2 regions of the Bradyrhizobium sp. B097 genome follow, and region 2 is predicted to be linked to the other one. Evidence: riboswitches for the same ligand, from Rfam matches in the RefSeq annotation. Region 2 holds a riboswitch; the other holds the start of a gene.
What was found. Region 2 has a riboswitch for ZMP and ZTP ahead of AAFG07_RS18770 (tetrahydrofolate dehydrogenase/cyclohydrolase catalytic domain-containing protein). Riboswitches for the same ligand answer to the same signal wherever they lie in the genome.

Region 1 (4,492 bases), 2.2 Mb from region 2:
GTAGCGCTAAATGAAGCCGTGCCGGGTGATCCGCGCGACACGACGAGCCCAGTCGCGATGCTGAAGAATCTGCAGCGCGTGGTGATCGGCGATGTCCTGCAGGCCGCCTCGCGCCAGAAACTCGTGGACTGGATGGTCGCCAACAAGACTGGCGACACGAGGCTGCGCGCCGGCGTGCCGCGCGACTGGCGGGTTGGCGACAAGACCGGCACCGGCGAGCGCGGCACCTATAACGATATTGGCGTGTTCTGGCCGCCCGGCCGCAAGCCGATCGTGGTGACGGTCTACCTGACCGGGGCAAGCGCTCCGATGGAGAAGTGCAACGAGGTGATCGCCAATGTCGCGCGCGCCGTTGCCAATGCGAGCACCGGACAGACCGGCTAGAGCCGCACAACGCCGCGCGGCGCAACGGCGCTGCGCGGCGCGACATCCCTGCGCGGCTTGAAAATCGACGGGCAGCTTGGCAGCAACCAAGGATCATGCGACGCTCAATCCGAATGGCGATGCTGATAGCAAGCCATACGGAGGACACGTCTTGTATCGCCGCATCGCCCTCGCCGCGCTGTTGGTTGCCGGCAGTACCCACACCAGCCTCGCGGCGGCCGACCCGGCGCGGTGCCGCGAGCTGATCCGCAAATACGAAACCGACAAGGCGCAGCTCAGCGCAGTCGAGATCTCGCTGACCTTGTTCGCGGCGGCCAATGCCGATTGCGTCAACCTCGCCACCGCGCTGCTCGATGGCGGCGCCTCGGTCGATGCGCGGGACCGGCTCGGTGCAAGGCCGCTGAGCCACGCCGCCCGCTCCGGCCATCTCGACATGATCGACCTGCTGCTGGCCCGTGGCGCGCCGGTCGATGCCCGCAACCTCGCGGGATCGACCGCGCTGTATCTTGCGGCCGAGCGCGGCCATGTCGCGATCGTGCAGCGGCTGATCGACCGCGGCGCCGACGTCAATCTCACTGGGCGCAGCGGTGCTTCCCCAGTCGCGGCCGCCGCCTATGCCGGCCGCGACATGGTGGTGCGCATGCTGCTGGCGCACGGCGCCGACGGCCGCAAGGCTGACGACACCGGCAAGCCACCGATCGTGTACGCGGCCGCCGGCGGCCAGATCGGCATCGTCAAGCAGTTGCTCGCGCTCGATATCGACATCAACGCGCGCTACGCCAACGATCTCACGCTCCTGATGTGGGCGGCTGGACCGGACGAGACCGTGCCGGAGGCACAGGCGCTCGAGGTCGTCGCGTATCTCCTGGACGCAGGCGCCAGGGTCGACGATCGCGATGCGCGGGGACGCACGGCGCTGATGATCGCCGCCGAGGGCAACCATCCGGCGATCGCGAAAGCGTTGCTGGCCCACGGCGCCGATGCGGCGCTGGCCGACAAGGCCGGCAAGCACGCCGCCGATCTCACCATCCTGTCGGCGCTGCGCGAGGAGCTGACGCCGCGCTGAGGCATGCGCGCGATGGACTCATGAGTTGCGAAAGGTCCGCAGGTGGGCTAAATTTTTCTCTACGAAGAGTCTCCGTGCTCATTCGTCCTATCGCGCGACTGGCGAGCTAACGTGGAATCGACCACGGGGAAGCGCGAAGGGTTCCAACGCCGATCGCCTGGGCAACCAATCTGCTGGAAAAACAGCGTGTTGAGGAGCCCGAGCATGCCGTCATTTCGCAACGAACTGTCCATCAACGATCAAGAGATCGCTGCCGCCCTTATAGGGGAAGAGCGTCGTCAACAGGACGGCGTCGAACTGATTCCGTCCGAGAATTACACCTACCCGGAGGTGCTTGAGCTGCTCGGATCGGTCTTCACCAATAAATACTCCGAGGGATATCCGGGACGCAGGTACTACGGCGGCCAGCAGTATACCGACAGCATCGAGAACCTCGCACGCCAGCGGGCCTGCTCGCTTTTTCGTGCCGAGCACGCCAACGTTCAGCCGCTTTCCGGATCACCGATGAATCAGGCCGTCTATCTCGGCCTATTGCAGCCTGGCGACACGATTCTCGCCATGGATCTGTCCCACGGCGGTCATCTCACCCACGGCGCGCCAGTGTCCCACATGGGGCGCTTGTTCAACTTCGTTCGCTACAAGACGGCCCCGTCAAACGGCGCGATCGATTTCGATGAATTGCGCGCGATTGCGCGTGAAGCACGTCCGAAGATGGTGTTGTGCGGCTACAGCTCCTATCCGCGCGACCTGGACTATGCGGCGTTCAAGAGTATCGCCGACGAAGTCGGCGCGCTCACGATGGCTGACGTGAGCCACTATGGCGGATTGGTTGCCGCTAATGTCATGCGCAATCCGCTTGATGCCGGCTTCGACATCATGACGACGACATCCCACAAGACACTGCGCGGCCCCCGCGGCGGGATCATCCTATGCCGGAAGGAGAATGCCGGTCGGATCGATGCTTCCGTCTTTCCAGGTTTGCAGGGCGGACCTCACATGAACGTCGTGGCCGGGATTGCCGTGACGCTCAAGAAGGCGGCGACCTCGGATTTCCAGGTTTACGCGCGACAGGTTCTGCGCAACGCGAAGGTTCTTGCCGGCGCGCTGATGGAACGCAGGATGAAGCTGGTCACGGACGGGACGGATAATCACATGATGGTCGTCGATACGGTCGCATCCGTCGGATTGGACGGGCGAGCAGCCGAGGACGTGCTCGATGCCATCGCCATCACGACAAACAAGCAGGTTATTCCAGACGATCCGCGCCCGCCGCTCAGGCCAAGCGGTATTCGCCTTGGGACACCGGCGGCGACCACGCGCGGCATGGGAGACCCCGAAATGCGCCGCATCGCCGAGTTCATTGCGGGGGCTCTGCAGGCGAACGGAGACGATGCGGTCCTCGCGCGTCTCAGGTCGGAGTGCATCGAGATGTGCCGAGCCTTTCCTGTTCCAGGCGTGGTGTCCAGGTCTCGACCGAACTGATCGGCTCTACGCCAGCAACCGCAACTTGGCGCGCAGACGCACAGAACGGGATCGGGCGCCGGCGTCCGACCTCGACCGCCAAGAACACATATGCGATAGCCCTGCGCTCGCGTGAGGCTGAGCTTGCCCGCCGCTAAAGCCCCGCCAGATAATCCACCAGCGCGGTGAGGTCGTCGGGCGAGGTCGCCAGCATCAGGTCCGACATGCCGGGATTGTTGCCGCGCGCGCGGGTGCGGAAATCGGCGATGGTTTTCGCGAGGTAGTCCCGTCCCATCCCGGCGAGCCGCGGCACCGTGCCGTCGCCCTGGAACCGATCGAGGTGGCAGGCCGGGCAACCGACCGAAGCGCTGGCGCTGAGCGCCTTCGCTGCGACGTCCTTGGGCGCGCTGGGCTGGCCGAGATTCGGCCATGGCTTCTGCGAGAAATATTCCGCGATCGCCAGCATGTCGTCGCGCTCGAATTGGGTCGCGATCGGCTGCATGATCTCGCTCTTGCGATCGCCGCGCTTGAAATCGCGCAGCTGGATATAGAGATAGCCGGCCTGCTGGCCCCAGATCGTCGGAATGGTCTTGTCGACGGGCTTGCCGTCCTCGCCGTGGCAACCGGTGCAGACCTGCGCCTTCTCCTCGATCGTCTCCGCGCGCGCTTGCGCCACCATCAAAAGCAGCGCGGCGCCGCACATCATCAATTTACCGAACATTGGTCCATCCGAAGAAAACAGAGGCGGGACCGAACCGGTCCCGCCTCGCCGTCAATGCTTGCACGCGCGATGATGCATCCCGCCTCGGCTCAGTCGAGCGTGAAGGCGATGATGTTGTTGCCGCGCTTGAAATCGAGCTGGACGTTGCCACCGGCACCGACCACGACATATTGCTTGCCGCCGATCATGTAGCTCGACGGCGGCGCATTGACGCCGGCGCCGGCGCGGAAGCTCCACAGCTCCTTGCCGCTCGACGAATTATAGGCCGCGAACTTGCCGTTGCCTTCGCCGGTGAACACCAGGCCGCCGGCGGTGGCGAGGATGCCGCCGATCATCGGCTCGGGCGTCTTGACCTGCCATTTGATCTTACCGGTGTTGTAGTTCACCGCGGTGATGTTGCCCGACTGCTTCTCGCTCGGGATCACCTTGAAGGCGCCACCCAGCCACAGCTTGCCGTTCGGATAGGCCGAGCTTTCGACGTGGTAGGTCATCGGCTGGTGCAGGTTGATGGCATAGGCCAGTTCCTGTCCCGGATCGGTCGCGATCGGCGACCATTCGACGCCGCCGTTGGCGCCGGGCAGCATGCGCGCGCCTTCCTTGGTCGGCAGCACCCACATGTTCTCCTGCGGCACCATCGCCTCGGAGAAGCGGATCAGGCTGCAGTCCTTGCGATCGTGCACATAGATGTGCCCGGTCTTGCCGGCATGAATGACGCCGGGAATCGTCTTGCCGTCCTTGTCCTTGACGTTGACCAGCACCGTCGGGCTGACCGCGTCGAGGTCCCAGACGTCATGGGCGATGTACTGGAAGTGGCAGACATACTTGCCGGTATCGAGATCGAGCGCGACCAGCGAGTTGGT
Region 2 (4,492 bases):
CGGGTGCGGCAGGCCCGGCAGGCCACGGCCTTGGTGAACACGTCGCCCTTGGCGGTCTCGTACCACCATTTCTGCTGCAACGGCGTCCACACCTCGGCAACGCCGCAATCCTTGCAGACGAACGGCTCGGGCCGATAGGTTCCGCGTTCGACGAAATCAGGAGTCGAATAGCTGTTCGTCGGCGCGAGCTGGCTCGTGACCACCGGAACCTCGTCGCGCGCCAGCGCGATCTTGTAGTCGCGCAAGCGCTGCCGTTCGGCGGCGCGTTGTGCCAGCGTGCGACGCCATTCCTCAGCTTTGCGCTGTTTGGCTTCGATCTCGCCCCGCGTCTGCTTGCTGCGCTTCACGCCCATACCATCCGGCTTGCACCGCATCGACGAATTTGCCGCCCGGCCATATCAGGGCGACGCCACTGATAGGCTGCAGTCCGGCGCAGGCTTGCCATGGTAGCCGCAGCAGTGCCGGGCGGCCAGATTGATCCGGGCTGGGTTACGTCTGCTCCGCCGGCCGCATGCGGATCAGCGCATCGAGCACCAGGACAAGAACCGGACGCTGCTCGTCGTTGACAAGCTCCGTCTTGAAGATCACGACGGCGTCGCGCCGCTCCGGCCTGATGGTGATTTTCTGGATCCGGGATTGGCCGGTGAGCGTGGCGCCCGGGCGAACCGGGCTCGGCAAGCGGATCTCGAAGCTCCGCCCGACGATGCCCGCCACCTTGGTCCAGATCGCCTCCACGACGAGCCGCTGATAGATCGCAATGGTGTTGAAGCCGCTTGCGATCAGGCCGCCGAACGGGCCCGCCGCAGCTGCAACAGGATCGGTATGGATCGGCACCGGATCATATTTGCCGGCGAACTCAAGGATCTCGGCTTCGCCGATCGTGTAGGTACCAAGCTGGAATGTCTGGCCCTCGGTGGGATCTTCCGCATACAGCATCGCGCGCCTCCGTTCTGTCGCGCGACGATAGACCAATGCTGCAGGCTTTCCATGACCTCCGGCGTCATGTCCTTCGCGCGCCGGACTTCGTGCGCAAAGACGAGACGCGCGCGGCGCCGGCCGCTCGCGTCTCGCTGCAGGCTCCCCGCGGCTATTGCAGCCGCGCTGCCCTCGCCTTTGCGGCCTTCACGGTGTTCTCCATCAGGCAGGCGATCGTCATCGGGCCGACGCCGCGCGGCACCGGCGTGATCGCGCCGGCGACCTGCACCGCTTCGTCGAAGAAGACGTCGCCGCACACCGCGTAGCCGCCGTCCGGCTTCTCGACCCGCGTGGTGCCGACGTCGATCACGATGGCCTGCGGCTTGATCCAGTCGCCGCGCACGAGCCCAGCCTTCCCCACCGCGCTGACCAGGATATCGGCCTGGCGGCAGATCTTGCTGATGCCGCGGGTGTGGATGTGGGTCTGCGTCACGGTCGCCTGCTCCTGCAGCAACAGCGCGGCCATCGGCTTGCCAACGATGTTGGAACTGCCGATTACCACGGCATGAGCGCCGGTGAGGTCAGGCCGGATCGACTTGATCAGCCGGAGACAGCCGAGCGGCGTGCACGGCACCAAGGCATCGTCGCCGTGAAACAGCCGGCCTGCGTTCAACGCATGCAGGCCGTCGACATCCTTCGCGGGATCGACTGCCGCCATCACGCGCAAGGCGTCGATATGCGCCGGCAGCGGCAGCTGGATCAGGATGCCGTCGATATCGTCGCGTGCGTTGAGCGCGTCGATCCTGGCGAGCAGATCGGCCTCGCTGGCGTCATCCGGCAGGCGTTCGACCTCGCCGCGCAGACCAAGCTGCTCGGCCATCCTGACCTTGCTCTGTACGTAGATCTGGCTCGCCGGGTCATAGCCAACCAGCACGACCGTGAGCCCGGGCGCGCGGGGCAGCCGGTCCAGTTCGCTCGCAAGCTTGTCGATGACAATTTGGGCATGTGCATGCCCATCAAGAATGTTCGCCGTCATGGCACCTCCGTTTCGAAGCGGTGCCCAGGCGCGCGGCGTTCAGTCTCTGCGCTCCCCGATGGTGGTCCATCCAAGCGCCAGTCGCGCAGATGGCGCCGTCATAGCCGCCCGGCCCGGCAAACGCAAATCACGCTCCCTTGCGGCGAACCGGCGAGGAATTGCCCCTGTTTTTGCCGGTGGATCGGTGCCGGGCGGGCCCCCGCCGGGGGTAGGATTCGGGCAGAACTTGCGATAAGCCTCGGCGCTTGCCGGGCTTTTCCGATCCCCGGCGCCATCCTTCCGGTCATCACGCCACTTCGGACATTTTCACCATGAGACATATCATCCTCGCGCTGGCGCTCCTCTGCCCGGCTGCCGCGCTTGCCCAAGGCACCGCTCCAGCCACCACACCACCCCCCGCCGCCGACAAGCCGGCAGCGGCCCCACAACCGATGGTCGGCGACAAGCCGCTGGTCCAGGTCGGCAAGAAATCGGCGGCCAAGAAGGGCGAGAAGGCCGCAGCACCCGGCAAGCCTCAGTCGGTGGCGCAGAAGCTCCAGGCCTGCCAGGACATCGACGACGCCACCAAGGAGCGGCTGATGTGCTACGACGAGATCTTCAAGCCGCAGCCCAAGCCGAAGGCCGCCCCTGCCAAGGGCGTCGCCGAGTGCCGGTTCGTCAAGGAAGAGGACGAGCGGCTGACCTGCTACAACGGCTTCGCCGACAAGATTCCGCGCCTGCCGCGCTAACCGTTTCCGGCCAACCGGGGACGCTTTCCCGCAACCGGTTGCTCGCCTGATCTCGCGGACATGAAAATGCCGCCGCAAGTGTTTGCGGCGGCGTATCGATTGCGATTGCGGCGTGTCCTGGTCTACCAGGTACCGAAGCCGCCGAAGAAGCCCATGCGCGGCTGCTGCTGCGCGACACGGTACGGCTGATACATGCCGGGCTGGGCCAGCCGCATCGGCTGCTGGGAATGGACATGGCTGCGCGCAATCTTGCGCTTCTTCGGCGCCTGCACCGGCTGCTCGGCCGGCTTCGCCTCGGCCACGACCGGCCCCTTGCGCGCGTCAGCCTTCTCAGGCGGAATGAACTGGGCGAACGTGTCACGCACGCGGGCCTGCGCCGACGCATCGCTGGCAGCCGCCGGGGTCGCTGCGGCGACCGCGTTCACCTGCGACGGAACGATGGTCGGCAGGTTGGTGTCGTACACCACCCGCTCCGGCAGTTTCTGGGTCGACTTGATGCGTACCATGGTCTTGCTGTCGACGCCGGGCGACGACAGGCCCTGGCTGGCGACCACGGCCTCCTGCGGTACGATGGCATTGACGACAAAGAGCAGCGCGAGCAGCACGCCACCAACGAACAGGAAATAACGCGCCACAGGCATTTTGGTAGCTCCCCCCGCGCTACGGGCGCGGTTCAACTCGACGCGACGACATCTTGTCATCGCGCAACGAATTCATCGTCTGCGCATGATCACCCGGACAGACGCCATCCTGCGCTTCCGGGTCGTTCTCTAACGGTCGGCTTATTAGTTAGTTCCTGCCTGGCCGTTACGGTTCACCCGGCAAGTCAATTCCCGGTCACTTTTTCGGGATGCAGGGTTTGGAGCGTTTTCGAGCGAAGTGGGTACCGGTTCGCGTGAAGAAAACGCGTCAAAACAAGAAGCTAGAGCTTCGGTTCTGATTAAATCAGAACCGAAAGTGCTCTAGGCGCGGCTGGCGGTCACGACCGTGCATCTCGCCTTGTTTGCGTTAACATTTACGAACCCGATCAGCATCGGCGGGTAGGTCTTGCGGCTCTTCATGGCGATGGTGTCTGGAATCAGCCGCTTGCGTTCGGTCACGGGGCTGCCGTCGCCGCGGATGAAGGCGCAAGCGATCTCGATATCCTTCACCGCGAAATCATTGGCGTTGCGCAGCGTCAGGGTGACCAGCACCTTCGAACCCAGCCCGCCGCGCCGCCAGGATTGCGAGGCGATCCGCAGCCGGTCCAGCGGCGATCGTCCGGTGCCCGGCTCGGACGCTCTGGCCGCCTCGGCGGGCTGCGCGGCGGTCGCCACGCCGACGGTGGCCGGTTCACTTGCCGGTGCGGCTGGCACATCCTTTGCGGCTTGATTTGCGATCTGGCCCGGCTGCGCCCCGGTCGATGCATCCTGCACGGTGCGGATGACGGCGGAAGACACCGGCCAGACATCCTGGTCTCCGGCATCGCTCGGCTCGGGAAGCATGAACCACGCCGCAATTCCGGCGACGGCGATGATCGACAGCAGCAGGCTGACGTAAAGGCCGCCCTCACCGAGACGCCCGGCGGTAAACCTTCGAAACGACGCCAAGCCGATCCGCATCGTCATGCCCTCACCCTCGACGCCCGATCAAGCCGCCACCCAGCACGGAAGCCGCAGGCATCGCAGCATGCGGCATCCGGGACGGCCGCAGGTCGAGCGGCCACGCGAGAACAATCACCGACGGCCGGAATGGTTTCATTCCGGGACGACAATCTTGCGGCTGGCATCACGGAGGGATGGTATCCCAACAGACCGCTCGTTAGATTTGCGCC

Region 1: linked by a shared signal. The riboswitch ahead of glyA (serine hydroxymethyltransferase) and the one ahead of AAFG07_RS18770 (tetrahydrofolate dehydrogenase/cyclohydrolase catalytic domain-containing protein) in region 2 are both predicted to bind ZMP and ZTP.

What each region holds. Positions count from the first base shown of each region.
Region 1 is NZ_CP152412.1:1,780,242-1,784,733, reverse strand. Features, by position in the region: gene bla (class A beta-lactamase) at 1-384, shown strand, start outside; gene AAFG07_RS08215 (ankyrin repeat domain-containing protein) at 536-1,450, shown strand; ZMP/ZTP riboswitch at 1,535-1,620, shown strand; gene glyA (serine hydroxymethyltransferase) at 1,655-2,932, shown strand; gene AAFG07_RS08205 (c-type cytochrome) at 3,066-3,632, opposite strand; gene AAFG07_RS08200 (PQQ-binding-like beta-propeller repeat protein) at 3,722-4,492, opposite strand, start outside.
Region 2 is NZ_CP152412.1:4,012,317-4,016,808, reverse strand. Features, by position in the region: gene AAFG07_RS18780 (zinc-ribbon domain containing protein) at 1-347, opposite strand, end outside; gene AAFG07_RS18775 (MaoC/PaaZ C-terminal domain-containing protein) at 490-936, opposite strand; gene AAFG07_RS18770 (tetrahydrofolate dehydrogenase/cyclohydrolase catalytic domain-containing protein) at 1,088-1,951, opposite strand; ZMP/ZTP riboswitch at 1,967-2,046, opposite strand; gene AAFG07_RS18765 (hypothetical protein) at 2,263-2,679, shown strand; gene AAFG07_RS18760 (hypothetical protein) at 2,802-3,320, opposite strand; gene AAFG07_RS18755 (hypothetical protein) at 3,642-4,286, opposite strand.